4 regions of the Pantoea sp. C2G6 genome follow, and region 2 is predicted to be linked to each of the others. Evidence: predicted binding sites of a transcription regulator. Region 2 holds the regulator's gene; each other region holds the start of a gene.
The links. The regulator PurR, encoded in region 2, represses purine synthesis genes. The targets are predictions, from matches to a motif close to CANGCAAACGTTTGCNTG.
Positions count from the first base shown of each region.

Region 1: glyA (serine hydroxymethyltransferase) is a predicted target of PurR. The motif match lies at 2,471-2,488, and genes of this name have one in related genera.
Region 3: ACCW71_RS09345 (7-cyano-7-deazaguanine/7-aminomethyl-7-deazaguanine transporter) is a predicted target of PurR. The motif match lies at 3,557-3,574, and genes of this name have one in related genera.
Region 4: guaD (guanine deaminase) is a predicted target of PurR. The motif match lies at 3,291-3,308, and genes of this name have one in related genera.

Region 1 is NZ_JBGMNJ010000009.1:111,801-119,019, forward strand. Features, by position in the region: gene ACCW71_RS13595 (3-phenylpropionate MFS transporter) at 1-976, opposite strand, end outside; gene glyA (serine hydroxymethyltransferase) at 1,105-2,358, opposite strand; gene hmpA (NO-inducible flavohemoprotein) at 2,665-3,849, shown strand; gene glnB (nitrogen regulatory protein P-II) at 3,898-4,236, opposite strand; gene glrR (two-component system response regulator GlrR) at 4,408-5,742, opposite strand; gene qseG (two-component system QseEF-associated lipoprotein QseG) at 5,742-6,410, opposite strand; gene ACCW71_RS13625 (HAMP domain-containing sensor histidine kinase) at 6,414-7,219, opposite strand, start outside.
Region 2 is NZ_JBGMNJ010000001.1:527,461-534,679, forward strand. Features, by position in the region: gene ACCW71_RS02535 (MATE family efflux transporter) at 1-759, opposite strand, end outside; gene ACCW71_RS02540 (riboflavin synthase subunit alpha) at 954-1,613, shown strand; gene cfa (cyclopropane fatty acyl phospholipid synthase) at 1,657-2,805, opposite strand; gene punC (purine nucleoside transporter PunC) at 3,111-4,313, opposite strand; gene punR (DNA-binding transcriptional activator PunR) at 4,420-5,325, shown strand; gene purR (HTH-type transcriptional repressor PurR) at 5,322-6,347, opposite strand; gene ACCW71_RS02565 (YnhF family membrane protein) at 6,630-6,719, shown strand; gene ACCW71_RS02570 (C40 family peptidase) at 6,772-7,219, opposite strand, start outside.
Region 3 is NZ_JBGMNJ010000005.1:127,368-134,586, forward strand. Features, by position in the region: gene ACCW71_RS09330 (lysoplasmalogenase) at 94-723, shown strand; gene ACCW71_RS09335 (zinc/cadmium/mercury/lead-transporting ATPase) at 810-3,101, shown strand; gene tusA (sulfurtransferase TusA) at 3,143-3,394, opposite strand; gene ACCW71_RS09345 (7-cyano-7-deazaguanine/7-aminomethyl-7-deazaguanine transporter) at 3,599-4,264, shown strand; gene ACCW71_RS09350 (DcrB family lipoprotein) at 4,381-4,935, shown strand; gene iolE (myo-inosose-2 dehydratase) at 4,999-5,895, opposite strand; gene ACCW71_RS09360 (Gfo/Idh/MocA family oxidoreductase) at 5,944-6,954, opposite strand; gene iolD (3D-(3,5/4)-trihydroxycyclohexane-1,2-dione acylhydrolase (decyclizing)) at 7,017-7,219, opposite strand, start outside.
Region 4 is NZ_JBGMNJ010000001.1:724,690-731,908, forward strand. Features, by position in the region: gene xdhB (xanthine dehydrogenase molybdopterin binding subunit) at 1-365, opposite strand, end outside; gene xdhA (xanthine dehydrogenase small subunit) at 355-1,797, opposite strand; gene guaD (guanine deaminase) at 1,794-3,122, opposite strand; gene ydfG (bifunctional NADP-dependent 3-hydroxy acid dehydrogenase/3-hydroxypropionate dehydrogenase YdfG) at 3,534-4,280, shown strand; gene ACCW71_RS03465 (YnfA family protein) at 4,310-4,636, opposite strand; gene ACCW71_RS03470 (DUF1283 family protein) at 4,770-5,093, shown strand; gene ACCW71_RS03475 (DUF1161 domain-containing protein) at 5,139-5,435, shown strand; gene ACCW71_RS03480 (MDR family MFS transporter) at 5,468-6,934, opposite strand.

The sequences.
Region 1 (7,219 bases), on a different contig from region 2:
CTTCCGCCCCCTGACGCGCAGCGATAAAGCGCATCGCCGCCAGATGGCAGACGGTGAAGCTGCCGCAGTGCAGGATCTGCGCCACAATCAGCAGCGGCAGCGCGGTGCTGGCCCCCAGCAGGCCCCAGCGGATCAGCGCGCAGATGCCGGAAAGCAGCAGCAGATCGCGCGCACTCCAGCGGCGGAACAGGCGGTTGCTCAGGGCAAACACCAGGATCTCCGCCACCACGCCCAGCGACCAGAGATAGCCCACCGTGGAAGCGGAGTAGCCGCTCTCCTGCCACCAGATAGCACTGAAGCCGTAATAGGCCGCATGCGCGCCCTGTAGCAGGGTCACGCACAGCATAAAGCGCCACACCGCATTCTCACGCAGCAGGTCACGCCAGACCGCCCAGCCGCCGCCCGCCGCACCCTGCCGCTCATGACCCTGTGGCTGGGTGGCGGGCGTCAGCATCATGCCAGCCAGCATACTGATAACCCCCAGCGACAGCAGCAGCAGAATCGCCTGCGACGACCAGGCACTCACCAGCACGCCGGTTAAGGCGGAGCTGATAACAAACGCCAGCGACCCCCAGAGCCGCACCGGACCATAGGCCAGCCCAATCTGTTGGGTCCAGGTGGCGGCCAGCGCATCGCTGAGCGGAACCAGCGGCGAGAAGAAGAGGTTAAAGCCAATCATCACGGCAAGCAGCCACATCCACTGCTCACCGACCCAGTAACCGAGGGCGAACAGACCGCTCATCAACGCCAGCAGACGCAGCGCCGTAATCAGACGAGCGGGATTTTTCACCTGGGAGGCGATAAGCAGGCTGCCGACAAAGCGCGCCACCATGCCACAGCCGAGTAACAGGCCAATCTTCTCCGCATCCAGGCCGGTGCCTTTCAGCCACACGCCCCAGAAGGGCAGATAGATGCCGTAACAGAAGAAGTAAGTGAAGTAACCCAGTCCGAGCCATCTGGCGGAGCCGATTGCCATATTCCCTCCAGCAAGTGCGCTGCATAACAGCTTAAGTGGCCGCTACTCTGGCAGAGTGCCGCAGGCCAGACAATAAAAAAGGATGGCGGATGCCATCCTTTTTCTGCTGTTGCACAACCGGTTAATGCTTAAGCATAGACCGGCAGACGGGCGCAGATCTCCAGCACTTTCTGTTTGGTGCGCTCGATGGTCGCTTCGTCGTTGATGTTATCCAGCACATCGGCGATCCAGCCGGCCAGTTCACGCACGTCCGCTTCACTGAAGCCGCGGCGCGTAACCGATGGCGTACCGATACGAATACCGGAGGTGACAAACGGGCTTTTTGGATCGTTCGGCACGCTGTTTTTGTTGACCGTGATGTTGGCACGGCCCAGCGCCGCATCCGCTTCTTTACCGGTCAGGTTTTTGTTCACCAGATCGATCAGGAACAGATGGTTGTGCGTTCCGCCTGAAACGATGTTGTAGCCGCGCGCGATCAGCACCTCGACCATCGCTTTGGCGTTTTTTGCCACCTGCTGCTGGTAGGTTTTGAATTCCGGCTCCATCGCCTCTTTGAAAGCGACCGCTTTACCGGCGATAACGTGCATCAGAGGACCGCCCTGCCCGCCAGGGAAGACCGCGGAGTTGAGTTTCTTATAGAAATCTTCGTCGCCGTTTTTCGCCAGGATAATCCCGCCACGCGGACCCGCCAGGGTTTTGTGGGTGGTTGAGGTCACGATGTGCGCGTGCGGAATCGGGCTTGGATAGACCTCTGCGGCCACCAGACCAGCCACGTGCGCCATATCCACAAACAGCCAGGCACCGACGCTATCGGCGATTTCACGCATCTTCGCCCAGTCGCAGACGCCGGAGTAAGCGGAGAAGCCGCCGACGATCATCTTCGGCTTATGGGTTTTCGCCAGTTCAGCCAGCTCGTCATAGTCAATTTTGCCGGTTTCATCGATACCGTAAGCGACCACGTTATAGAGTTTGCCGGACAGGTTAACCGGTGAGCCGTGAGTCAGGTGTCCGCCGTGCGCCAGGTTCATACCGAGGATAGTGTCACCCGGTTGCAGCAGCGCGGTATAGACAGCAAAGTTTGCCTGAGAGCCAGAGTGCGGCTGCACGTTGGCGTAGTCAGCACCAAACAGCGCTTTGGCGCGATCGATAGCTAACTGTTCAACGACATCCACATGTTCGCAGCCGCCGTAATAGCGTTTGCCCGGATAGCCTTCAGCGTATTTATTGGTGAGCTGAGAACCCTGCGCCTGCATAACGCGCGGGCTGGTGTAGTTTTCAGAAGCAATCAGTTCGATGTGCTCTTCCTGACGCACTTTCTCCTGCTCCATCGCCTGCCACAACTCGGCATCATAATCGGCAATGTTCATATCACGCTTTAACATCCGCATCTCCTGACTCAGCTAACTTTCAAACGGTATTTTACCCCCCTTCAGGGGCGAAGGCCCACAGTGTAAACCGTTTTAACAGGTGAAGGTAGGGTGAACCGCCTCTTTTTACGCAAACGTTTGGCTGGCTGCTGGCACGGCTTTTTTACGCTTTTTATCCCCTTGCGCCGCCAGGATTTTTCTTCAGGCTGCCGCGAAAAGTTGCCACTCAGACAACCACAAACTTTATCAGGCTGTTTACATCGTTAGCAGGACGGCTATAAGATGTATTTAAAATACAACTTTAAACACGAGGTCGCTTTTATGCTTGATGCACACACTATCGCCACGGTGAAATCTACCCTTCCCGCTATTGCGGCCTGCGGTCCCAATCTTACCGCTCACTTTTACAACCGCATGCTGTCGCACCATCCTGAACTGAAAAATGTCTTCAACATGAATAACCAGCGCAACGGCAACCAGCGTGAGGCGCTGTTCAATGCGATTTGTGCCTATGGCGCGAATCTGGAGAATCTGGCGGTGCTGCTGCCGGCGGTGGAAAAAATCGCGCAGAAGCACACCAGCCTGAATATTCAGCCGGCGCAGTACGCCATCGTCGGTGAAAATCTGCTGGCGACCATTAAAGAGTTACTGGATCCGGGCGAAGAGGTGCTGGCCGCCTGGGGACGCGCCTACGGGCTGCTGGCGGATATTTTTATCCAGCGGGAAGAGGAGATTTATCAGGCGTCAGAGCAGCAAACCGGCGGCTGGCGTGACACCCGCACTTTCCGCATCAGCGCCATTGAACAGCAGAGCGAGGTGATCAAAAGTTTTACCTTCACGCCGGTGGATGGCGGTCCGGTGGCGGCGTTTGAGCCGGGTCAGTATCTGACGGTGCATCTGCAACCCGCTGACTTCGAATATCATCAGATCCGTCAGTATTCGCTTACACAGCTCAGCAACGGCCGGGATTATCGCATCGCGGTGAAGCGTGAGCCGCAGGGCACCGTCTCCGGCTGGCTGCATCAGCACGGCAAGGTGGGCGATGAGCTGCAACTGGCCGCTCCGCACGGCGACTTTTTCATGCAGGTTGAGCCCGCCACCCCGGTGGCGCTGATCTCCGCCGGTGTAGGCCAGACGCCGATGCTGGCGATGCTGCATGCGCTGGCGGCCCGCCATCATCCTGCGCCGGTCAGCTGGCTGCACGCTGCGGAGAATGGCGCGCAGCATGCGTTTGCCGCTGAAGTTAACGCCACCGGTGCGCAGCTCAGCGATTTTGCCAGCCAGGTCTGGTATCGGGCGCCGCAGGCCGGGGATGCCGGTCACTATGATGCCGAGGGGGTGATGGATATTACCCGGCTGTCAGCCCGCCTGGCCTCGCCAGAGACCCACTTCTACCTCTGCGGCCCGCTGGGCTTTATGCAGCATGTGGTCGCTCAACTGCGCGATGCGGGTGTGGCAGATGATCGCATTCACTACGAGCTGTTTGGTCCACACAAAGGCATGTAATTCAGCCATAAAAAAAGCCCGCTGAGCGGGCTTTTTATCCAGCCGGACTCAGATCGCCTCTTCATCCTCTTCGCCGGTACGGATTCGTACCACGCGCGCTACGTCAAAGACAAAGATTTTACCGTCACCGATCTTGCCGGTCTGCGCGGTGCGCATAATGGTCTCAACGCAGGTATCAACAATATCGTCGCCGACCACCATTTCGATTTTCACCTTAGGCAAAAAGTCGACCATGTACTCTGCGCCGCGATAAAGCTCGGTATGCCCTTTCTGGCGACCAAAGCCTTTCACTTCACTCACGGTCATGCCGGTGATGCCCACTTCCGCCAGCGCTTCACGGACATCATCGAGTTTGAATGGTTTGATAATGGCATCAATCTTTTTCATGTCAGACCCTTTTCTCACTCCCTCCATTGTCAGAGGGTTTTCCAGGTAAAAATGTTGCTGTCGCTGTCGGGCGCTAATATCCGGGATTCTTCAGATTGCCGCAAGCGCTGTCGGGTAACGCGAATCGCTTCCCGCTGATCATCAGCGCCTGAGCCGCGCCCCGCCACTCAGCTACTCTTTGAAATCACTGGCGTCCAGTTCATGACGGGACAGCAGCTTGTAGAACTCGGTGCGGTTACGTCCGGCCAGACGCGCCGCGTTGGTCACATTGCCTTTGGTCATCTGCAACAGTTTACGCAGATAGTTCAGCTCAAACTGATTGCGCGCCTCGGCAAAGGTGGGCAACGCGCTGTTTTCTCCGCTCAGCGCCTGCTCCACCAGCGCATCACTGATCACCGGTGGTGAGCTTAGCGCCACACACTGCTCAATCACATTGACCAGCTGGCGCACGTTGCCCGGCCAGCTGGCCGCCATCAGACGCTTCATCGCATCGACCGAAAAACTGCGGATCTGCGGTTTATGCCGCTCCGCCGCCTGGCGCAACAGGTGATTAGCCAGCAGCGGAATATCCTCAGTCCGCTCATGCAGCGCCGGGATTTTCAGATTCACCACATTGAGTCGATAGAAGAGATCCTCGCGAAACTCTTTTTTCTCCATCGCCTTAGGCAGATCGCGGTGGGTGGCGGAGATAATGCGCACATCAATATCACTATCGTGATCGCTGCCCAGCGGCCTGACTTTACGCTCCTGCAACACCCGCAGCAGCTTAACCTGAAGCGGCTGCGGCATGTCGCCAATCTCATCCAGGAACAGGGTGCCGCCGCCAGCGGTTTTAAACAGCCCGTCGCGGGCGCTCACCGCGCCGGTAAAGGCCCCTTTAGCGTGGCCGAACAGCTCCGACTCCAGCAGCTGCTCCGGCAATGCGCCGCAGTTGATGGCGACAAAGGGTTTGCCGTTGCGCGGGCTGGCGGCATGAATCGCCTGAGCCAGCATCTCTTTGCCGGTGCCGCTCTGACCATTAATCAGCACGCTGACGTCTGACTGCGCTACCATGTGCGCCTGCTCCAGCAGCCGCAGCATCAACGGGCTGCGGGTAACGATCGCCTCGCGCCAGCGATCATCGCTGGCCGGGGCCTGCTGCGCCAGCGCCTCGTCAATCGCCTTATAGAGCGCATCGCGATCCACCGGTTTGGTCAGAAAGCTGAAAACGCCCTGCTGGGTGGCGGAGACCGCGTCCGGGATCGAGCCGTGTGCCGTCAGGATGATCACCGGCAGCCCGGTGTGCCGTTTCTGGATCTCGCCAAACAGCGCCAGCCCATCCATTTCATCCATCCGCAGGTCGCTGATCACCAGCTCTATTTTCTCTTTCTGCAACAGGCGCAGCGCTTCCGGGCCGCTGGCCGCGGTCGTCACCTGATAACCTTCGCTGCTGAGGCGCATCCCCAGCAGCTTCAGCAGGCTGGGATCGTCATCGACCAGCAGCAGACGGGCAGCTTGTTTCACCATTATTGCTCCTCATCCTGCGGCAGCGCGGTGCCGTGGCCATTGTCAGAGACATCGGGGGCTTTACGCGACGAGAGCTGGCGCTCAATGTCCGTCAGCCGCTCCAGCTTGCGCTGCGTATCGTTCAGTTGCTGCTGCTGTTTAACCATCTGCTGCTGCATCGCATCCAGCCGGGCGTCACTGCTCTGTTGCAGATGCGCATAGCGACTGCGCGCCTCGCTGAGATCGAGCTGCGCCACCTGATTACTGCGCCATAGCTGGATCAGCGGGCGGATAGGCTGGGGGAAATCACTGCTGTAGCGATCCAGGGTCTCCACATACTGACGCCGCTCTAGCGGGGTGACGTTGCCGGCAGACATCAGCACGCCCTGTTTAAAGGCCCGCGACCAGCTTTCGGCGGGCCAGCGGTGCGCTTCAGCTCGCGCTTCGGCGGGTGACAGGCGCTCGGCGCAGTCGATCGCCCGCATCCAGTATAGGGGGTTGTCCAGCGCCGAGCCCTTTTCTATCGGCCACAGGTCACTGCATCGGGTCGCCAGATAATCGGCTATTTTGACCTCAGGCTCGGTCACCTGATGGCCCGGCGACAGAGATGAGGTGGCCGGTGAGGTGGTGCAGCCGCTGAGCAACAGCGTGGTCAGCGTGCTTAACAGCAAAGCGCGTAAGTTGTTCATCGGTCAGACATTCCCGGCGGTGGTGTTCAGTTCAATACGAAAACAGACGTCAGCCTGCTCGCTGGAAACCAGCGTCAGGTCGCCATGCATCCGGCGCAGACAATCTTTGGCAATACTCAGTCCCAGCCCGCTGCCTTTTACCGGCCCTTTGCGCTGCTGGCTGCCCTGAAAGAAAGGTTCGAAGATCATCGTCTGCTCTTCCGGCGGGATCGGCTTGCCACTGTTGGCGACCTCGATCCAGACCCGATCGCCCTGCTGCTGACTGCGCAGCCAGATGGTACCGGATTCGCCGCCGTAGTTCACGGCGTTCGAATAGAGGTTGTCGATCACCCGCATCAGTAACATCGGTTCGGCCAGGCAGTGGCTGGCTTTCAGATCGACCACCGTCTGCATCAGCCGGGCCTGGGCCGACAGCGCATGCGCGCTGACCACCCGCTCGACAATCTCCGCCACGCTGACCGGCTCCAGCCGGGTCGGGCCATCGGCCAGTTTGCGGTTGTAATCCAGCAGCTGTTCAATCAGCCGTTGCAGATGGCGGCTGCTGCTGTCGAGGATAGTGACCACCTCTTTCTGATCGGCGTTGAGCGATCCGGCCACCTCATCCGCCAGCAGTTCAGTCCCTTCGCGCAGGCTGGCTAACGGCGTTTTCAGTTCGTGCGAGAGGTGCCGCAAAAATTCATGGCGCTGCGTTTCCAGCCACTGAAGCCGCTCACTGAGCCAGACGATGCGCTGCCCCAGCGATCGCAGTTCCCGCGGCCCGCGGAACACCACGCTGTTGCCCAGCTCCCGTCCTTCCCCCAGCCGGTTAA
Region 2 (7,219 bases):
CACTTCAAAGAACAGCGCCAGCGCCACCGGCAGGCCCAGCGTCATCAGCCGGGTAAGAATCGGACGGGAGGGCGCTGACCAGCGGCTCGCCATGCGAATATCGCGCATGCTGCCCATCCGCCGCAGCCAGAAACGCAGGCAGATAAACATCACCCAGTAGACTGAGGCGGTCGCGACCCCGCAGCCTACCCCGCCCAGCGCCGGCATACCGAAGTGACCATAGATAAAGATATAGTTAAGCGGGATGTTAAACATCAGGCCGAGAAAGCCCAGCATCATGCCCGGCTTGGTTTTTGACAGACCTTCACACTGATTACGCAGCACCTGGAAGAACAGGTAGCCCGGCGCGCCAAACAGCAGAGCATGCAGATAGCCCTCCGCTTTCCGCGCCAGTTGCGGATCGATGTCGTGCATCGCCTGAATCAGATAACCGGCATGCCATAACAGCACCATGATCAGGATGGAAACAAAGAAGGCCAGCCAGTATCCCTGACGAATCTGCTCGGCGATGCGTTCACGGCGGCCTGAGCCGTTGAGTTGCGCAACGGTGGGCGTCAATGCAAGCAGAAGACCATGACCAAACAGGATGGCCGGAAGCCAGATGGAGGTGCCGACAGCAACGGCGGCCATATCCGTGGCGCTGACGGCGCCGGCCATAATGGTATCCACAAATCCCATTGCGGTCTGGGCCACCTGAGCCAGGATGACCGGAATCGCAAGGGCCAGCAATTGACGCGCTTCTGTTAAATACTTCTGCACGTTAACACCTGACTTGTTGAATGAATAAAGGGCAAGGGCAGAGAAGCCCAGGAATTGCGGAACCTAGTGTAACTGGCCGGGCTGAATTCGCCAATCTTTGTCACAGGATGCGGTTTGCCGCGCGCTACCGGCTGAAATCCAACAGCGTAGCTGAGCTGTGATAAACTAGCCAAAACTTCTCAGAGGCCAGGACTATGTTTACCGGAATTGTACAGGGCACCGCAGAGATTGTGTCCATTGACGAGAAAGAGCTGTTTCGCACGCATACCATCAGGCTGCCGGAAGCCCTGCTGCCGGGGCTGGAGCTGGGGGCATCGGTGGCGCACAACGGCTGCTGTTTAACCGTAACGGCGATTGACGGCGACCGTGTCAGTTTTGACTTAATTAAAGAGACGCTGCGGGTCACCAATCTGGGCGATTTACGTCAGGGCGACGTGGTCAATATCGAGCGGGCGGCGAAGTTCAGCGATGAAATTGGCGGCCACCTGATGTCGGGCCATATTATGACCACCGCGGAGATCTGCAAAATTATCCAGTCGGAGCATAACCGCGAGGTCTGGTTTAAAATTCAGGACCCGACGCAGATGAAATATATCCTGCACAAAGGGTTTGTCGGCATCGACGGTATCAGCCTGACTGTCGGCGATGTGACTAAGACGAAGTTCTGTGTCTACCTGATCCCGGAGACGCTGGAGCGCACCACGCTGGGGGCGAAGACCTTTGGCGATCGGGTCAATATTGAGATCGATCCGCATACCCAGGCGATTGTGGAGACCGTTGAGCGGGTGCTGGCGCAGCGCGACGCCACGGCAGCGATGAGTCTGCTGACCGGGCAATCCGGCGACGACAATTAAATAAAGGCGCGTCAGCGCCTTTTTTATTGCCGCAGGCGTGGCCTCAGCGCGCAACGCGCAGGCCACCTTCAATACCGCGACTGAACAGCACCTGCCACAGCTGAATATCGCGCGCCCGGAACGCACCGGCGCAGGCGTTAAGATAGTAAGAGAACATCCGTTTAAAGCGTTCGCCATAACTGTCGGCGAGTTGCGGCCAGGCCTGGAGAAAGCGTTCATACCAGGCCATCAATGTCCGGTCGTAATCCGCGCCAAAGTTATGCCAGTCTTCCAGAATAAAGTGGGGTTCGCTGGCATCCGCGATATGCCGCACCGAAGGCAGACAGCCGTTGGGGAAAATATATTTATCGATCCACGGATCGACATTCATATCCGTTTTAATCGCGCCAATGGTATGCAGCAGGAAAAGGCCATCTGGTTTTAAATTACGATCGACCACGTCGAAATAGGTGGCGTAATTTTTTGGCCCGACATGTTCAAACATCCCTACAGAGACAATACGGTCAAACTGCTCATGCAGGTCACGGTAATCCTGCAACAGGATCGTGACATCCAATCCCTGACAGCGCTGCTGCGCCATTTTCTGCTGTTCAGCGGAAATCGTCACGCCATGGACCTTAACGTCATAATGGCGGGCGGCAAATTCCGCCAGCCCGCCCCAGCCGCAGCCAATATCCAGCAGCGACATGCCCGGCTCCAGCGCGAGCTTCTGGCAGATCATATTCAGTTTGGCTTGCTGCGCCGCCTCCAGGGTGGTGGCCTCTTTCCAGTAGCCGCAGGAGTATTGCATGTAAGGGTCGAGCATCTCAGAAAAGAGATCGTTGCCGAGATCGTAATGCTCTTTACCGACGATCCAGGCGCGTTTTTTTGATTGCAGATTGGTTAAACGCGCGGCGGCAATACGCAGGGTATCTTTAAAATGATGAGGAAGTTGCTGGTCCAGATTATGTTTCAGCACGCGGTGGAAAAAAATATCCAGCCGGTCGCAATCCCACCATCCATCCATATAGCTCTCGCCAAGCCCAAGCGAACCCTCCTGCAGAACACGTTTAAAGAAACCAGGATGATTAATCTGAATGTCCCAGGGACGTGAACCATTGATGTCAATATCCGCTTTTTCCAGCAGTTCATGAACGATACGGTACCAATGGTTCTCTTCAAGGATCACTTCTTCTGCATAGGATGAACTCATAGCTTTTCCACCACCTGTCCAATCGGAGCCTGAAAAAAGAGTAGTCAATTTCTTCAGGAGTTGAGAAAAGTCACGGATGACTCCGCACACCGGTTATGTGTGATACAGAGGACTGGCACTCCCTGAACAGGGCTGGCACGGCAGGAATAACGCGCACGAAGACCTTCCCGGTAACAGGTTACCAATCGGTTTGTTTCGTTATTATTTTATTGATTTATAGCAGGTTATTGACCTGGATGATTATATGATCACCCAAGTCAATATTCAATGACTTATTGTTAGGCTGCTAACTAAAGATCATTGTTTCAGTGATTATCCTGGCAGTCAGGTAGCGGAGAGGCAACAGCAGATCGTGCGCTTGCCCTGCGCTGCATCAGGTAACCGCTCAGGGCGAGCAGGATGGTCACCGTCATCATCAGCGTGGTGGTGAAGAGCGCCTGAGTTAATCCGGCCGAAACCGCCAGGCTGGCGGCGAAGCAGAGTCCTAACTGCAAAGTGTTCTGTAGCGCAGCCGCTTTACCGGTGGCGTGCGGGAAAGGCATCAGTGCGCCGGAGACCACAATCGGATAGATCGCGCCATTGGCCAGCGCCATGCCGCAGAACGGCACCATCAGGCCGATCAGCGTCGCAGTGCCAGAGAGCGCGACACCAAACAGCGCCAGAATACTCAGGCTGTAGAGCAGCAGCAGCCAGGGCAGCAGCTGTGCGCCACTAAAACGGTTAAGCAGGGCACGACAGCCAAAACCGCCAATCAGGAAAGCCAGCGTCTGGGGCAGATAGCTCAGCCCGATGTCGGCTGGCGAGAGCCCCAGATCGGCCAGAATAAAGGGCGAACCGGTCAGCCAGGCAAAAAAGCTGGCGGAACAGGCGGAATAGATCAGAACGTTACCGCTGTAAATCCGGGATTTCACCAGCGAGAGAAAACCTGGCTGCGCACCTTTGTCAGCGGCCACCGGACGCGCACCCGGCAGACGCAACGTGGTCAGAATCAGCGCGACCGCAGTCAGGGTCAGCACCAGGAAAATGGAGCGCCAGTGGAAATGGCCAATCAGCCAGGCACCCAGCAGCGGGGCCAGCGCGGGGGAGAGCGCAACCAGCGGCATGATGGTGGCGAACACTTTATTGGCGCGCGCCGCCGGATAGCGATCGACCACCAGCGCCTGCCAGCTTACGGCGGCGGCGCAGACGCCAATCGCCTGCGCAAAACGCAGCAGCAGCATCAGATAGATATTACTCACCCACAGCATCCCGGCGCAGCCGACAGCAAACAGCGTCAGCCCGGCCAGCAGCACCGGCTTGCGCCCGATGCGATCGGAGAGCGGCCCCCAGAAGAGCTGACCGCAGGCAAAGCCCGCCAGGAACAGGCTCAGGCTGGCGCTGATCAGACCCGGCGAGCTGTTAAAGGTCTGCTGCATCGCACCGAAGGCGGGCAGGTACATATCAGTGGCTAAAAAGCCCAGCATGCTCAGCAGAGCAAGATAGGGCATAAATCCTTTGGTCGGTAACATGTGCTTCTCATTTTGCAGGATAAACGCGGCAGAGTGTAAAAGGTGCGTTTGCGGCTGTGAAACGCTAATATTTGCCGATTGCTGTTAAAATTTTTGAAGGCAGATTATGTGGTCGGAATATGCATTAGAGGTGGTTGACGCAGTGGCGCGCGGTGGCAGTTTCAGCGCGGCGGCGCAGGAGCTGCATCGCGTCCCTTCTGCCATCAGCTATACGGTGCGCCAGCTGGAGACCTGGCTGGCGGTGCCGCTGTTTGAACGCCAGCATCGGGAGGTGGTATTAACGCCTGCGGGCGAGCATTTTGTCCGTGAAGGGCGCAGCGTCATCAAAAAAATGCTCGCCACACGCCGACAGTGTCAGCAGCTGGCTAACGGCTGGCGCGGCCAGTTAAGCCTGGCGATTGACTGCATCGTGAAACCCGAGCGGACCCGGCAACTGGTGAAAGATTTTTATCGCCATTTCCCCGATATGGAGCTGCACATCAGCTATGAAGTGTTTAACGGCGTCTGGGATGCGCTGGCGGATGGCCGGGTTGAAGTGGCGATTGGCGCGACCCAGGCGATCCCGGTTGGCGGACGTTTCGCCTTCCGCGATATGGGGAAGCTCAACTGGCGCTGCGTGGTTGCGCATCATCATCCGCTGACGCAGGCCAGCCAGATCGATGAAGATACGCTGCGCAGCTGGCCGTCGCTGGTGCTGGAGGATACCTCCCGCGCGCTGCCGCGCCGGATGACATGGACGCTGGATAACCAGCGCCGGCTGGTGGTACCGGAATGGCAGACCGGGCTGGACTGTTTGCTGGCGGGATTGTGCGTCGCGATGGTGCCAGGTCATCTGGCGAAACCGCTGCTCGACAGCGGCGATCTGGTTGAGCTGACGCTGCCGGTGGCCTTTCCTGACAGCCCCTGCTGCGTCAGCTGGGCGGAAGATCGCGCATCCCCGGCAACCGCCTGGCTGCTGAACTACCTGGGTGATGCGCAGACGCTTAATCAGGAGTGGCTGAGCGAGGATTAACGGCGATAGTCGCGGAACGGACCATCCGCGACCGAACGGCGTTCAATCAGGGTAGGGTGCACTTCAATCGTCTGTGACACTTCGCGTTTGCTGGTGATACGGTCCAGCAGCATATCCAGCGCTTTCTCACCCAGCTGGGCTTTCGGCTGATGGACGGTGGTCAGGGCCGGGGCGAAATAGCGCGCGTTGCGCACATTGTCATAGCCGATCACCGAAATATCCTGCGGCACCCGCAGGCCCATCTCGTCGGCGGCACAAATCGCGCCCATCGCCATAATGTCGCCGCCACAGAACACCGCGGTCGGACGCTGTTTCTGCGACAGAATCTGCTGCATCGCCTGATAACCCGACTCCGGCTCAAAGTCACCCTGCACGATCCATTCGGGACGCGGCTGAATCCCCGCTTCTTCCAGCGCTTTCAGAAAACCGGCATGGCGTCCGCCGCCGGTGTTACGCTCCATCTGACCGGGGATAGCACCAATATCGCGGTGGCCGCGCTCAATCAGATAACGGCCGGCCAGATAGCCGCCCTGGAAGGCATTATCCAGCACGGTGTCGGTAAAGTCGGCGCGTGACTCGCCCCAGTCCATCACCACCATCGGAATATTACGGTTCTCTTCCAGCATCTTCAGCAGATCGTCCGGGTATTCAGAGCACATCACCAGCAGGCCATCGACGCGCTTCTGCGCCATCATGCTGAGGTAAGCGCGCTGTTTTTGCAGATCGTTATGGGCATTGCCGAGGATCAGGGTGTAGCCCTTGTCAAAGCAGTGATTCTCCACGGCTTCGATAATTTCAGCGAAATAGGGCGCTTCGCTGGAGGTGGCAAGCAGGCCCAGCGTTTTGGTGTGATTCACCTTCAGGCTGCGCGCCACGGCGCTGGGTGAGTAGTGCAGCTCCTGAATCGCCTGCCAGACCGCGTTGCGCGTCTCTTCCGCCACAAAGCGCGTTTTATTAATGACGTGCGAAACGGTGGTCGTTGAGACGCCGGCGCGTTTTGCCACATCTTTGATTGTTGCCATGAAAATCGGACTCCAGTGCTTATCTAACTCGCTGATAAGCGTAATGTTAAACGTTTGCGTCTGCCCAGGGGGTTTTCCTGCAATCATGCCTCTTTTCTGGCCGGTAAACAGGCGTCTGGCGGGTAAATAGCGCCTGGAAAAGCGAGCAAACGGAATCGGGGTTGCGCGCGTTGCGCAACAAAGGCGGGATTCTAACAAGGCTGACCGGATAAAACGAGATTTTTACCGGTCCCTGTGGGAAAATGCTATATCCCTACATACTGTGTGACTAAGGAGTAATCAATGAGTACCGATCTTAAACTGGCGTTGATGACCACCGTCGGCTGCCTGCTGATGATTGTAGCCTTTAGTTTTACCGCTATTCTGCACTGATAAAAAAAGCCGGGGTTTTCACCCCGGCTCTCTTTTCTGGCTGTTTATCCACTCAGCGAATGGTTTTTGGCGTCATCACCCGACGGGCACCAATGTAGTGGCGCTGCCAGTAATCTTCCCCTAACGCGCTAATCTGAATATCTTTGCCGGTACGAGGCGACTGGATAAATTTGCCGTTACCCAGGTAAACGCCGACGTGGTCAGCGGTACCGCGACCGTTAATGCGGAAGAAAACCAGATCCCCTTTTTCCAGCGATTCGCGCTTAATCGGTGCGGCGTCACGCAGGTGATACATTTCATTGGCGGTGCGCGGGATCTTAAACTTCACCAGATCTTTATAGGCGTACCAGACCAGGCCGCTGCAATCAAAGCCGGTATGCGGGGAGGTGCCGCCCCACTGATAGGGTTTACCCAGCTGACCCATCAGCTTGGTCATCGCCGTTTCGCGCGCCTTCTGATAGCGCTGACGGTGCGATTTATTCATTTTGATGGTGCCGGTT
Region 3 (7,219 bases), on a different contig from region 2:
GAGTTGCCTGATTGTCACATCGTCGGGACGTAACCTAAACTGGAGGGGATACTTTGGGATCTTTCACCGTTTTGGCTCAAAAAGGGAGAAACAATGCTCTGGTCTTTCCTCGCTGTACTTTTCTCCGGCTGGCTCTATGTCGACGCCACCTACCGTGGTCCGCAATGGCAACGCTGGCTGTTTAAGCCGGTCACGCTGCTGCTGCTGGTTGGGCTGGCCTGGCAGGCGCCGGTGCTGCATACCACGGACTACCTGATTCTGGCCGGACTGCTCGCCACGCTGACGGGGGATGCGTTAACGCTGCTGCCGCGTCAGCAGATGCTCTACGCCATCGGAGCCTTTTTCCTGTCGCACCTGCTCTACACCCTCTGTTTTGCCGCCAGCATGACCATGACCTTTTTCTGGCCGATTCCGCTGACGCTGTTAATCATCGGCGCGGTGCTGATTGGCGTAATCTGGAACCGACTGGAAGATCTGCGCTGGCCAATCTGCACCTTTATCGGCATGACGCTGGTGATGACCTGGATCGCCACCGAGCAATATTTCTTCCGTCCAACCGATTACAGCTTCTCTATCATGGTGGGTGCCGGTCTGCTGCTGCTGGCGAATATCATCTGGTTTGTGACCCATTATCGCCGCCGCTTTACCGCGGATAGCGCACTGGTCGCCGCCTGTTACTTTGCCGGTCACTTTATGATTGTCCGTTCGCTGTGGGTAGTCTGAAAAAATAGCCTTGACTCTGGAGTTCACTCCAGAGTGTAGGATAGGGGGATGGGCAGCGTTGCTCATCCCTTTTTTTCGGAGGTCATATGCATCACCCTCACGCCTGTGGCTGTGGTAAATCCCAGGCCCGCCACACCCCGGTTAAACCGCAGTGTCAGCTCTCCCAGCCTCGTCCCCATACGCTCTCGATCCACGCCGCGACACCCGTGACCCCGGAGAGCGCCGGCTGCTGCTGTGACAATAACAGCAGTCCCGGCAGCGACCCGGATGAGGAAGGCGAGCGGCGACCCGGCGGCAGCTATCCCTTTAGCTGGCAGGTCAGCGGTATGGATTGCCCCAGCTGCGCCCGCACCATTGAAACCGCCGTGCGGCAGATTAGCGGCGTGACCGACGCCCGCGTGCTGTTCAGCAGTGAAAAACTGGTGGTCAACGCCGACAGCGACGTGCAGAGCGCGGTGGAACAGGCGGTGAAAAAAGCGGGCTTCCAGCTCGCCGCGCCGCAGAAGAGTGCGGCCGACAGCGACAGCCAGCCCTCACGCTGGCAGCAAAACCGCATGCTGATCACACTGGCGCTGCTGGTACTGGCCAGCAGCCTTCTCAGCCACTTCGCGCCAGCATGGGGCGACCGGCTGTTTATTCTGACCACGCTGTTTGGCCTGGCACCGATAGCGCGCAGCGCCTGGCAGCGTCTGCGCAGCGGATCGCCGTTTACCATTGAAACTCTGATGACGCTGGCGGCGGCGGGCGCGCTGATTATTGGCGCGCACGCCGAGGCGGCGATGGTGCTGGTGCTGTTTCAGCTGGGTGAACAGCTGGAGGGCTACGCCGCTGCCAGAGCACGCAGCGGCGTCACCCGCCTGATGGCGTTACGGCCCGAATCGGCGACGCGCCTGCAACAGGGCCAGCGCAGCGAGGTGCCGCTGGCGGCGCTGCAACCGGGCGACGTGATTGAAGTGGCGGCGGGCAGCCGTCTGCCGGTGGATGGCCGCTTAATCAGTCCGCTCGCCAGTTTTGATGAGAGCGCGCTGACCGGTGAATCGCTGCCGGTGACGCGCGCCAGCGGCGAAACCCTCCTCGCCGGTGCCACCAGCGTGGACCGGCTGGTGATGCTGGAAGTGGTGTCGAAGCCGGGCGAAAGCGCCATCGACCGCATCCTGCAACTGATTGAGGAGGCGGAAACCCATCGCGCCCCGGTGGAGCGTTTTATCGACCACTTCAGCCGCATCTATACGCCGCTGGTGATGCTGCTGGCCCTGCTGGTGATGGTGGTTCCGCCGCTGCTCGGCATGGGTGAGTGGCAGCCCTGGATCTACAAAGGGCTGACCCTGCTGCTGATTGGCTGTCCCTGCGCTCTGGTGATCTCGACGCCAGCGGCGATCACCTCCGGGCTGGCGGCGGCGGCACGCCAGGGCGCGCTGATCAAAGGCGGCGCGGCGCTGGAGCGGCTCAGTTCGCTGCGCAGAATGGCGTTTGATAAAACCGGCACCCTGACCATTGGCAAGCCGCAGCTGACGCAGATCCTCGCTTTTGGCAGCGCCAGCGAGTCAGAGATGCTGGCGCTGAGCGCCGCAGTAGAACAGGGGGCCACCCACCCGCTGGCCAGCGCCATCGTGGCGGCTGCGCAGGCGCGCAATCTCACTCTTCCCATCGCCCAGGATCAGCAGGTGCAGGCGGGACGCGGTATCCGCGCCGAGGTAGCTGGTCAACAGATCCAGCTGCTGACGCCCGGCCACACCCCCGGCCTGACGCCGCAGCAAAGCGCGCAGATTGCGCAGCGGGAAGCGGAAGGGGAAACCCTGGTGGTGCTGCTGCGCGATGGCGAAGCGCTGGGTGCGCTGGCGCTGCGCGACCAGCTGCGTGACGATGCGGTGGCTGCGTTGCAGGCGCTGAAAAAGCTGGGCATTGAGAGTCTGATGCTGACCGGCGATAACCCGCGCGCGGCGGCGGCGATTGCCGGTCAGCTCGACATAGATTATCGCGCCAGCCTGCTGCCCGCCGACAAAGTCGCGGCGATCCGCGAGCTGAGTCAGCAGCAGCCGCTGGCGATGGTCGGTGATGGCATTAACGATGCGCCGGCGATGAAAGCCGCGACGCTGGGCATTGCGATGGGCAGCGGCACCGATGTGGCGCTGGAGGCGGCCGATGCCGCTCTGACGCGCAACCAGCTCAGCAATCTGGCCCCGATGATTGCGCTGGCACGCCGTACCCGCCGCATTATCCGCCAGAACATCACCATTGCGCTGGGGCTGAAGGCGATCTTCCTTGTCACAACCCTGCTGGGGCTGACCGGACTCTGGCTGGCGGTGCTGGCGGATTCCGGGGCGACCGCGCTGGTGACAGCCAACGCCCTGCGCTTACTGCGTCGCCGCGGCCACTGACCCGCCTGGCCGGGCGTTAACGGCGACCTGCGCGGTCGTCGTTAACCGGCGATGCCTTTGCGGATCAGAAACTGGTAGGGCAGATGGTCAGTCTGCTGCGCCAGCAGCTGGTGCTCCATAAAGCGACAAAAGCCGGGAATATCGCGGGTTGTGGCGGGATCATCGGCGATGATCAGCAATGTCTCACCCTCTTGCAGGCTGCGGACGGTTTTGCGCACCATCATTACCGGCTCCGGGCAGCGCAGGCCACAGGCATCCAGCTGATGGTCGGCAGAGGAAAAAAGATCGCTCATAATGGACTCGCTTCAGGTCAGGGGCGCTCATTCTAGCGCGTGCTGGCGGTGACGCAAGGCGATAACGATTGCGCTAAAATTAACCATTGCATAAAAAGCACAACGCGGTAAGATGCCGCCGCTTTTTGCTCATGAAACTGCCAGGCGCCGCCCGAACGGCGTCCCGCAATGGGTTCCCTCACCCCAACATTAAAAAGGTTGATTATGCTCGCATTCTCTTCGCGTCAGCGCATGCATGCGCTCTTCTGGTTATCGCTGTTTCACCTGCTGGTGATCACCTCCAGTAACTATCTGGTTCAGCTGCCGATTTCGGTCTTTGGCTTCCAGACCACCTGGGGTGCGTTCAGCTTCCCGTTTATCTTCCTCGCCACCGATCTGACCGTGCGTATTTTTGGCGCACCGCTGGCCCGCCGCATTATTCTGGCGGTGATGATCCCGGCGCTGTTTATCTCCTACGGGGTGTCCGCGCTGTTTTATCAGGGCGAGTGGCAGGGCTGGCAGGCGCTGCAAGTGATGAACCTGTTTGTCGCCCGTATCGCCTGCGCCAGTTTTATGGCTTACGCGCTGGGCCAGATCCTCGACGTGCATGTGTTTAACCGTCTGCGTCGTCTGCCGCAGTGGTGGGTGGCACCCGGCTGCGCCATGTTCCTCGGCAATATCAGCGATACGCTGGCCTTTTTCTTTATCGCCTTCTACAAAAGTCCCGATCCGTTTATGGCCCAGCACTGGGTGGAGATCGCCCTGGTGGATTACAGCTTCAAGGTGCTGATCTGCATGATCTTCTTCCTGCCAGCCTATGGCGTGCTGCTCAACGCCGCGCTGAAGCGTCTGGCGGAGCGCCAGCGCGCCAGCGTGGCAAATTTCGGCTAACCGGACATACAGTTTTTCGCCATTACCCGCTAAGATCTGCTGACAATCATCAGGTTGCGTTTGCAACCTGATTCCTGTTCTATTACTGGCTGACTGGAAACTTAAAAGGGATTCTGATGCGCAACCTGGTGAAATATGTAGGTATGGGGATTCTGGTGCTGGGCTTAGCCGCCTGTGACCAGAAGAAAGATGAAGCTGCAAATGACAACGGCGTCAGCGCCAGTCAGTCGGCGCAGACCGTCACCCTGATGGATGGCAAACTGAGCTTCTCACTGCCCGCGGGCATGTCAGACAAGAGCGGTAAACTGGGTTCGCAGAGCACCAATATGCACGTTTACGCCGATGAAACCGGCGCACGCGCGATTATTGTGATTGCCGGTGAGCCGACCAATGAAGGGCTGGATGTGCTGTCGCAGCGTATGGAGCAGCAGCAGCGCAACCGCGATCCGCAGTTGCAGGTGGTTTCTAACAAATCGGTGACGCTGAAAGATCAGCCGGCACAGCAGCTGGACACGGTGATTTCCGCCAACAACCAGACCTCATGGTCGTCAGTGATTCTGGCGAAGGTGGACGGCAAACTGGTGACATTGCAGATTACGCTGCCCGGCGATAATCAGCAGCAGGCGCAAAGCGATGCGGATAGCATTGTGAAAAGCATCACCCTGAAATAAGCCTTCATGCTGGCTTCCCCCACTCGGCGGTGAAGCCAGCGTACTCTCTGTGACAAGCCTGCGTTATAAACCGGCCGTCTCGCGAATATATTTCCGCGCTTTCACCGCATATTCGAACGGATTGGCCAGCGCCGGGTCCTGCTCCGCTTCCACCACCATCCAGCCCTGATAGCCATACTCGTCGAGCAGTTTAAACACCGGATTGAAATCGATGACGCCATCGCCTGGCACGGTGAAGGTGCCCTTTTTCACCCCTTCCAGGAACGAGAGGTGATTCTCACGCACTTCGGCCACCACCTCATCCCGCACATCCTTGAGATGCACATGGAAGATACGCGGCAGATACTTCTCCAGCACCGCCAGCATCTTCTGCTGGGAGCCTTCAGAGTAGTAGACGTGGCCGGTATCATAGAGCAACCCAACCTGCGGGTCGGTCAGCGCCATAAACCGGTCAATCTCTTCCGTGGTCTGAATGCCGGTGCCCATATGGTGATGCAGCGTTACGCGCATCCCCTTCTCCGCCGCGATACGCGCCAGCTCGTTATAGCCCTCTGCCGTTAAGCGCCACTCTTCATCGCTGAAGATCGGCTTCTGCTCAAACACCGCCAGCGTGGTGCCCTGAATACTTTTGCTCTGTTCTGAACAGCCAATCACCCGCGCGCCCATCGCGTGCAGGAAGTTCATATGTTCGGTGAACTGGCGGAGAGTCTGCTCCCGGTCGCCGTTGGCAAAAAAGGTGCTGAACCAGGCGTTACAGATCTCAATGCCGCGAATCTCGAGCATCGGTTTCAGAATCGCCGGATCGCGCGGGTATTTACTGCCCACTTCGCTGCCGGTAAAGCCCGCCAGCGCCATCTCACTGACGGTCTGCTGAAAGGTGTTTTCACTGCCGAGATCCGGCATGTCGTCGTTGGTCCAGCCGATGGGGGCAATCGCCAGTTTTACTTTCTCTTTGTTCATTATCTTCTTCCCAGGCAGAGCGCGGCGCGGCCGCGTGGAGAGGCGGACTCAGCGATAGAACGCGGGACGTGGCGGCATGGTGATCGGCTCAATCGCCCCGCTGTTTTGCGCTTTGATACAGGCATCGGCGGCGACCGAGGCGGCGAAGCCATCCCAGGCGGAAGGTCCGGTCAGCTCACCCACCTTGATGTCGTTGATAAACGCCTGCAACTCCACGTCATACGCCTCGATAAAGCGATCTTTCCAGTCCACCAGGATGGTGTTCGACAGCCGGGCCTCTTTGCGCAACTGCACCGAGGAAGGCTCTGGCAGGCGGGCAATCCCCTCTTCACCTACCACTTCACACTGAATGTCGTAGCCGTAGGCGCAGTTAACGAAGATCTCAACGTCGATGCGCACCCCTTTCTCGGTTTCGAACAGCACGATCTGCGGATCTTTCAGCTGAGCGTGTGACTTCGAGGTGACGCGCGGGAAGATCACCTGCACGCTCTTATAGTCATCGCTGGTCAGCCAGCGCAGCACATCCAGCTCATGGATCAGGGTGTTGGTGATCGCCATTGGCGTGGTGTAGTTCTCCGGCACGGTCGGGTTGCGGTGCGCACAGTGCAGCATCAGCGGCTCGCCGATGTCACCGTCGGTGATCACTTTTTTCAGCGCGCGATAGCCCGCGTCATAAGGCCGCATAAAGCCGACCTGCACCAGACGTTTACCCGCCTGGATCTCCGCGTCCACCACCCGGCGGCATCCCTCGGCGCTCATCGCCAGCGGCTTCTCACAGAACACCGGTTTACCGGCGGCGATCGCCGCCAGGGTGAACTCTTCATGCGTCGGGTCCCATGAGGTGACCAGTACGGCATCCACATGGGGTGACTGAATCACATCATGGCCATTCTCAAACACCTCGGCCTCAATATTGAGACGTTGCAGCGCCGCTCGCGCCCCTTCAACGTTGATGTCAGAGACCGCCACCACCTGCGCGCCCTGTAACACATGGCTACAGCGACGGATATGTTCCTGACCAATTGCACCTGTACCGATGACGCCAAGTTTCAAAGTCATAATTACACCTGTGTAGGGTTCGTTCGGAGAAGAGGAAAAGAGGCCGCAGCGCGGCCCGAAAATTAATATTTCCGCGCCTGATCCAGATGGCTGTTGAGCTTGTCCGCCACCGCCTGGGCCCGCTCGGTTTTCGACGCCTGCGCCACGCCAACGTGCCACCAGCTGAAATATTTGTGGATCATGGTTTTCGGCAGCACTTTGATGTCGATAAGGGTGGAAACGGTCTGGGTGCGGGCATCTGCCAGCGCCGCGCTGAGCTGTTCCA
Region 4 (7,219 bases), 200 kb from region 2:
ACGATCACAATCTGTCCGAGGTACTCCACCTTTTCATGGGCCAGCAGCGGATCGCCCGGCTCCAGCGGTCCGACATCGTTGACGCCCGGCACATCCTGCCAGGTTAAGACGCTGACCACGCCCGGCACGGCGTAGCACGGCTGCACATCGATATGCAGGATGCGGGCATGGGCGTGTTCGCTCAGTCGGGGAACCAGATGCAGCAGACCCGGCAACGCTGGCTTGTCGTCAATAAAACGCGCCTCACCCGACACATGCTTTTCAGCGCTTTCATGGCGGTTGCTGCGGCCGACGCCACTCTGTAAATCGGCGGCGTACTGCGCTTTGATCACCTCTTCTGTGAGTTCAGGACGGTTATGAGACATAGCGGGCCACCTCAATACAGGTTAATTCGCCGTGGTAGCGATGAAAGAAACGACGCAGCAGGTTGCGGGCGACCTTGAGACGGTAGTCGCTACTGGCGCGAAAGTCGGAGAGCGGCTGGAAATCCTCACCCAGCGCGGCGGCTGCGCGTGACACCGTCACGGCGTCCAGCGGTTGGCCCGTCAGCGCCTGTTCGCACTGCTGCGCACGCCGCGGCGTAGCCGCCATACCGCCAAAGGCGACACGCGCCTGGGTGATGACGCCCTGCTCGATATGCAGATTAAAGGCGGCGAACACCGCCGAAATATCATCATCCAGCCGTTTAGAAACCTTCCAGGCGACAAAGTCGGGTGACACTGTCACCTTGTCAATGCGAATCGCGCGGATAAACTCGCCGGGTTGCAGCGCCGTCTGGCGATAGCCGGTAAAGAAGCGATCCAGCGGCAGGCTGCGCTGCTGCTCACCGCATTGCAGCAGCAAACTGGCGTTCAGCGCCAGCAGCATCGGCGAGGCGTCTCCGATGGGCGACGCATTGCCAATGTTGCCGCCCAGCGTGCCCTGAAGGCGGATCTGCAAGGAGGCGAAACGCTGGAACATCTCGCTGACGCCGGGGATGCGCGTAGCCAGAAAATCGCTGATCTGCTGCAATGACGCCCCCGCGCCCAGCAGATAGTGGTCGTCAAATTCGCTACAGATCTTCAGGGCGGCGACCTGGTCCAGCGCGATAAGCAGCGGCAGACGCCGGTGCTGCTGGGTAATCTGCAAGCTGAGGTCGGTGCCTCCGGCTATCAGCTGGGCGTCGGGATGGGCCAGATAGATCTCCGCCAGCTGAGAGGGGGTTTTCGGCAGAAAACAGCGCCGTCCTTCCCCGCTCAGCTCCTGCATCTCCTCATTTCCCAGCGCCTCAAGCCGCGCGACCACCTCAGCGGCGTGCTGATCGAACAGGTCCGCCACCGGCTGTGAGCAGAGCTGCTCGGCGGCGGCCATGATTGGCCGGTAGCCGGTGCAGCGACAGAGGTTGCCCGCCAGCGCGGTCTCCGCCCGATGACGATCCCAGCCCGCCGCGGATTTTTGCAGGCTGAACAGCGACATCACAAAGCCAGGGGTACAGAAACCACACTGCGAGCCGTGGCAGTCGACCATCGCCTGCTGCGCCGGGTGCAGCGCGCCGCCATGACGCAGATCTTCGACCGTGATCAGCTGTTTGCCCTGCAACGCGGAGACCAGCGTCAGGCAGCTGTTGACCGTTTCATACTCCATTCTGCCGTCAACGGCTTTGCCGAGCGTGACGCTACAGGCACCACAGTCGCCGGAGGCGCATCCCTCTTTGGTGCCGCTGCGCTGCTGCCGGCTGCGCAGGTAGTTAAGTACGGTGAGATTCGGGTCCAGCGCGTTTTCGCTCACCAGCTGGTTGTTTAACAGAAACTGGATCATGCGGCTTGCTCCCCTGCGTCACGTTGCCAGACCGGACGGCCCGCTACCCAGGTCTGGGCAATATTGCGGTCGTCCCCCAGCGTCATTAATACGAACAGTTTTTCCCAGATATTTTTGCTGTTGCCGATGCGCAGCTGTTGCAGCGCGGAGACGGCCGGGTCGAGTACCACGAAATCCGCCTCTTTGCCGACGTTGAAATTGCCGATGGCCTGGTCAAGATCCAGCGCGCGCGCGCCGCCCAGCGTGGCATGATAGAAGGCTTCGGCGGCGCTGAGCCGGTAGTGCTGGAGCTGCCCGACCTTGTAGGCTTCGCCCAGCGTCTGCAACATGCTGAAGGTGGTACCGGCACCGACATCGGTGCCGATGCCGATATTCACCCCCTGCTGCCAGCTGCGTTTCAGGTTAAACAGGCCGCTGCCGAGAAACAGATTGGAGGTGGGACAGAAAGCGATGGCCGAATCGGTATCGTGCAGGCACTGCCACTCGTTCTCTTCCAGGTGCAGGCAGTGGGCAAACACGCTGCGTTTGCCGGTCAGCTGATAGTGGTGATACACATCCAGGTAGCCGTCACGCTCCGGGAAGAGTTCTTTAACCCAGGCGACCTCCTGCGGGTTTTCACTGAGATGGGTATGCAGCCAGGTGTCGGGAAAGTCCTGACGCAGCTGCTGCACTTTTTCCAGCAATTGCGGGGATGAGGTGGGCGCGAAGCGTGGCGTCAGGGCGTAGCTCAGCCGTCCACGCTGATGCCAGCGCTCAATCAGCGCCCGCGTCTGCTGGTAACTCTCTTCCGGTGTTTCTGTCAGGTTGTCGGGCGCGTTGCGATCCATCATCACCTTACCGGCGATAATGCGCATATTCAGCGCTTCGGCGGCGCTGAACAGCGCTTCGACCGACTGCGGATGTACGGTGCCAAACACCAGCGCGCTGGTGGTGCCGTTGGCAAGCAGCTGATGCAGGAAAAAGGCGGACATCCGGGCGGCGTGATCGGGACAGTGATACTGCGCCTCAACCGGAAAGGTGTAGTGATTGAGCCACTCCAGCAGCTGTTCCCCGAACGCGCCAATCATCTCGGTCTGGGGATAGTGAATATGGGTATCGACAAAACCCGGTACAATCAGTTTGCCACGCAGATCGATAACCGGCTGGCCAGCCAGCGCCGCCTCGCTCTTCTCCCAGCTATCCAGCCCCACCACGCGCCCGTCGCGCAGCCGCAGCACACCATCTTCAAGATAGCGCGCCTGGGCTGGCAGATCCTCGGGATGATCCACCACTGCGGTAAAGTCAAAAAAGCTGGCGCGAATCGCCGTCTCTGTGGCTGAAAGCATACTCATTCCTTTCTGAAAGCCCGCTGGCCTTCTTATTATGGTGCAGGTAAATGTCTTACCATTGCATTGCAACCAGCGTGCCAGAATGAAAATTAAAATAAATTCTTATTTTTCATTCAGATAGCCTGCTTTCCCGGTCGTTGCGCAACAAAAAAAAGAGTCATCGGCCTGGCAACCGTTTGCGGACCCGATGCAAACGGTTGCTATCTCTTCTTCGCCCTGTCAGTGCGCATAATTACGGCTACGGCGGCGCTGCGCCTGCGCATTAACGGTGCAGCCTGCCCTGTAAGGGTGCGGCAGCCCGCCCGGTAAAATCCGTTTACAGGCCAATCGGTTTTTCAACGCGCAGAAGCAGAAATGAAATGCTATGGTGAAGCCATCGACTCCGAAAATGGCATAAGGAACAGTGAGATGATTATTTTTGTCACCGGCGCAACCGCCGGTTTTGGTGAGTGCATCACCCGCCGCTTTATTAAAGCGGGTCACAAAGTGATTGCCAGCGGTCGACGGGCCGAGCGTCTCAAAGCGCTGAAGGATGAGCTGGGCGAAGATCTCTATACGGTGCAGCTTGATGTGCGTAACCGTGCCGCCATTGACGAGGCGATAAGCGCGCTGCCGGCGGAGTGGCGTGACATTGACGTGCTGGTGAACAACGCCGGTCTGGCGCTGGGTATCGAACCGGCGCACCGGGCCAACGTGGACGACTGGGAGAATATGATCGACACCAACACCAAAGGTCTGGTCTATATGACACGCGCCCTGCTGCCACAGATGGTGGAGCGTAACGTCGGTCATATCATCAATATCGGCTCGATCGCCGGCAGCTGGCCCTATGCGGGCGGTAACGTCTATGGCGCGACCAAAGCCTTTGTGCGGCAGTTCAGCCTCAATCTGCGCACTGACCTGCACGGCACCGCGCTGCGCGTGACCGACATTGAGCCGGGTCTGGTGGGCGGCACTGAGTTCTCAAATGTGCGTTTTAAAGGCGACGACGACAAAGCGGGACAGGTCTATGAAGGCGCAACGGCGCTGACGCCAGAGGATGTGACCGAAGCGGTCTGGTGGGTCGCCACCCTGCCGAAGCATGTCAATATCAACACCCTGGAGATGATGCCGGTCAGCCAGACGCTGGCGGGCCTGAAGGTACACAAGCCTTAGTGGCCGCTGAGCCAGCCGCCCGGCTGGCTCTAACCGCGTCCCCAGCCCAGCACGATAATCAGCATGCCGCTGAAGGCGATAATCGCCCCGCTCCAGTCCCACGCGCTTAACCTGACGCCATCCACTACCCGCAACCAGAGCAGCGCGGTCAGCACATAGACGCCGCCATAGGCCGCATAGACCCGTCCGCTGGCGGCGGGATGCAGCGTCAGCAGCCAGACAAACAGCGCCAGGCTGGCCGCCGCGGGCAATAACAGCCAGGGCGATCCACCCTTTTTCAGCCACAGCCACGGCAGAAAGCAGCCGGTGATCTCCGCCAGTGCGGTAACAAAAAACAGCAAGGCGGTTTTAATCAGCACGGCTACCTCTCCCGAACGTAAACAAATGACTCACGGCTGGTGAGCCAGGAAACGGCGATGATATACTAAGCAAACCCACTGCAACAGCGGTCCCTGTGGGCGATGCCTGCATTAACCAAAGGATATTGTGATGAAAAAAATGATCCCCGCCGTGCTTCTGGTCCTGCTGTCCGCTACGGCGTTGACGGCGACCGCCAATACCAACCGACTGATCATTGAAGATGGCAGCACCGCGCTGGGCAATGAGGCGGCGCGTCAGGATAAAGAGCAGTGGAATGACACCCGGATGCTGCGCAACAAGGTCAATGCCCGCGTGGAGAAAGAGTTTGATAAGACCGATCGCGCTTTTGATACCCGCGATAAGTGTGAGCAGAGCATGAATCTCAACGCCTACTGGGAGCCAAACACACTGCGCTGCCTCGATCGCCGTTCCGGTCGCCCAGTAACGCCGTAAAATTGAGCTATAGTAATGACCGACGACTAACATAAGGAATACGTGATGAAACGACAGAGGGTTTTGTTAACCGCGGCGTTATTTGCCCTGCCGCTGATGGCGCAGGCATCCTGTGAATCGGTAAAAGCCGACATCAGCCAGAAAATTATTCAGAACGGTGTGCCCGAATCGGGTTTTAGTCTCGACATCGTCGCCAACGATCAGGTCGATCAGGCGGGCGGTCAGGTGGTCGGACATTGTGACAACGACACACAAAAGATTGTTTATAAGCGCTCAGGCCGCGACGACGAGGCCAGCGTACCCGACAGTGCGGGAAGCTCTCAGGACGCGCCCGCGCAGTAAATCCCGCAGGGCGACGTCTGTCGCCCTCGCGATTATTCCGCCTGTTCCGGCCGCTGACGCGGCATCATCCACGCCACACCCAGCGCAAACAGCGCAATCACCAGAGCCACCACAAACACCCAATGCAGCGAGGCGGCAATCGACTGCACCAGCTGTTGCAGGGTTTCCGGCGACAGCTGACGACGACTCTGCTCGGACATAATCTGCTGCACCGGGTCCTGCGCCTGCGGCAGTCGCCATTGCAGATTGAGGTTCAGCACCGCCCCCATGATCGCCGTGCCCACCGCCGAGCCAATCATCCGGCTGAACATGATCGAGGCGGTACAGATGCCGCGAATCTGGTAATCCGCCTGATTCTGCACCGAGACCAGAAAGGTGGTGCTGGTCATTCCCATACCAGTCCCAATCACAAAGGCGGTAAAGCCCGCCTGCCAGAGCGAGCTTTCCGGCCGTAACAGCAGCAGTAATCCACTGCCGGTCATCAGCAGCAGCGCGCCGAGCTGGGCGGTGAAGCGGTACGAGGTGCGCAGCATCAGACGCCCGCTCAGGGTACTCGCCAGCGGCCAGCCAATCGACATCATCGCCAGCGCGCTGCCCGCCTGTAACGGCGAGCCGCCGCCGATCCCCTGAATCCAGGTGGGCAGGAACGCGCTGATTCCCATCATGGCGGCACCGATGATCAGGTTGCCGGCATTGCCCGCCATCATCAGTCGACTACGCCAGATCACCAGCGGAAACAGCGGTGCCGCCGCGCGCTGTTCGTGGCGTCTGAGCCGCCAGCCAGCGAACAGCGAGAAGAGCAGGAACGGCACCAGCCAGAACCCCAGGGGCTCCGCCTGCAACAGCGCCACCAGTAAGGCGGTGACGCACAGCATCAGCCAGCCGCTGCCCGCCAGGTTAAGCGGCTGAGGCTGCTCATCCTGGGTGTGCGCGGGCAGCCAGCGCGCCAGCATCAGCATGCTGATCAGCCCTATCGGCAGATTGACCCAGAAAATCACCGACCAGCTGAAGTGCTGTACCAGCCAGGCCCCGGTCAGCGGCCCGACGATCGCCGCCACGCCCCAGACGCTGGAGAGCCAGCCCTGCACGCTGGCGCGTTCACGTGGAGAGTAGATGTCCGCCACGATGGTGGAGCTCAGCGGCATGATTGCCCCCGCCCCTAACCCCTGAAACGCCCGGAACAGGATCAGCCAGGTCATGGTGTGGGCAAAGCCGCAGAGTACCGAGCCGCAGAGGAAAATCGTGGTGCCGATAAAAAACATCCGTTTGCGGCCATAGAGATCCGCCAGCCGCCCGTAGAGCGGCACGCTGACCGCCTGGGTTAACAGATAGATGGAGAAGACCCAGCCAAACTGCGAGAAACCGCCGAGGTCAGCGATGATTGTCGGCATGGCGGTGGCAACGATAGTGACCTCAATGGCCGCCATAAACATTGCCAGCATGCAGGCGATTAAGATCCAGGGGCGATGGCTGGTCTGGAGTTGAGCGCTTTCAGTCATAGGATTCCTTTTTTTATCAGCAAGACTAGCTGAAAACCGGCCAGCGCAGTTTCCCGCCTGTGCGCATTGTTCGCCTTATCTGTGACGGTGTCACCTGATGTCGATGAAAATTTTTTATTGTCGCAGCAGGCCAGTATTCACGCGGCTTTAACAGCGTTTTAACCTGTTCCTATCTCACTGATTAATGGCTTAAAAACTAGCGTACCTGTTAAAGGGCTGTTATAGGATTAAAGCATCTTTTTCGGTATTCACTGAAAAAGCGTAGATAAACAGTCATTTTATCTA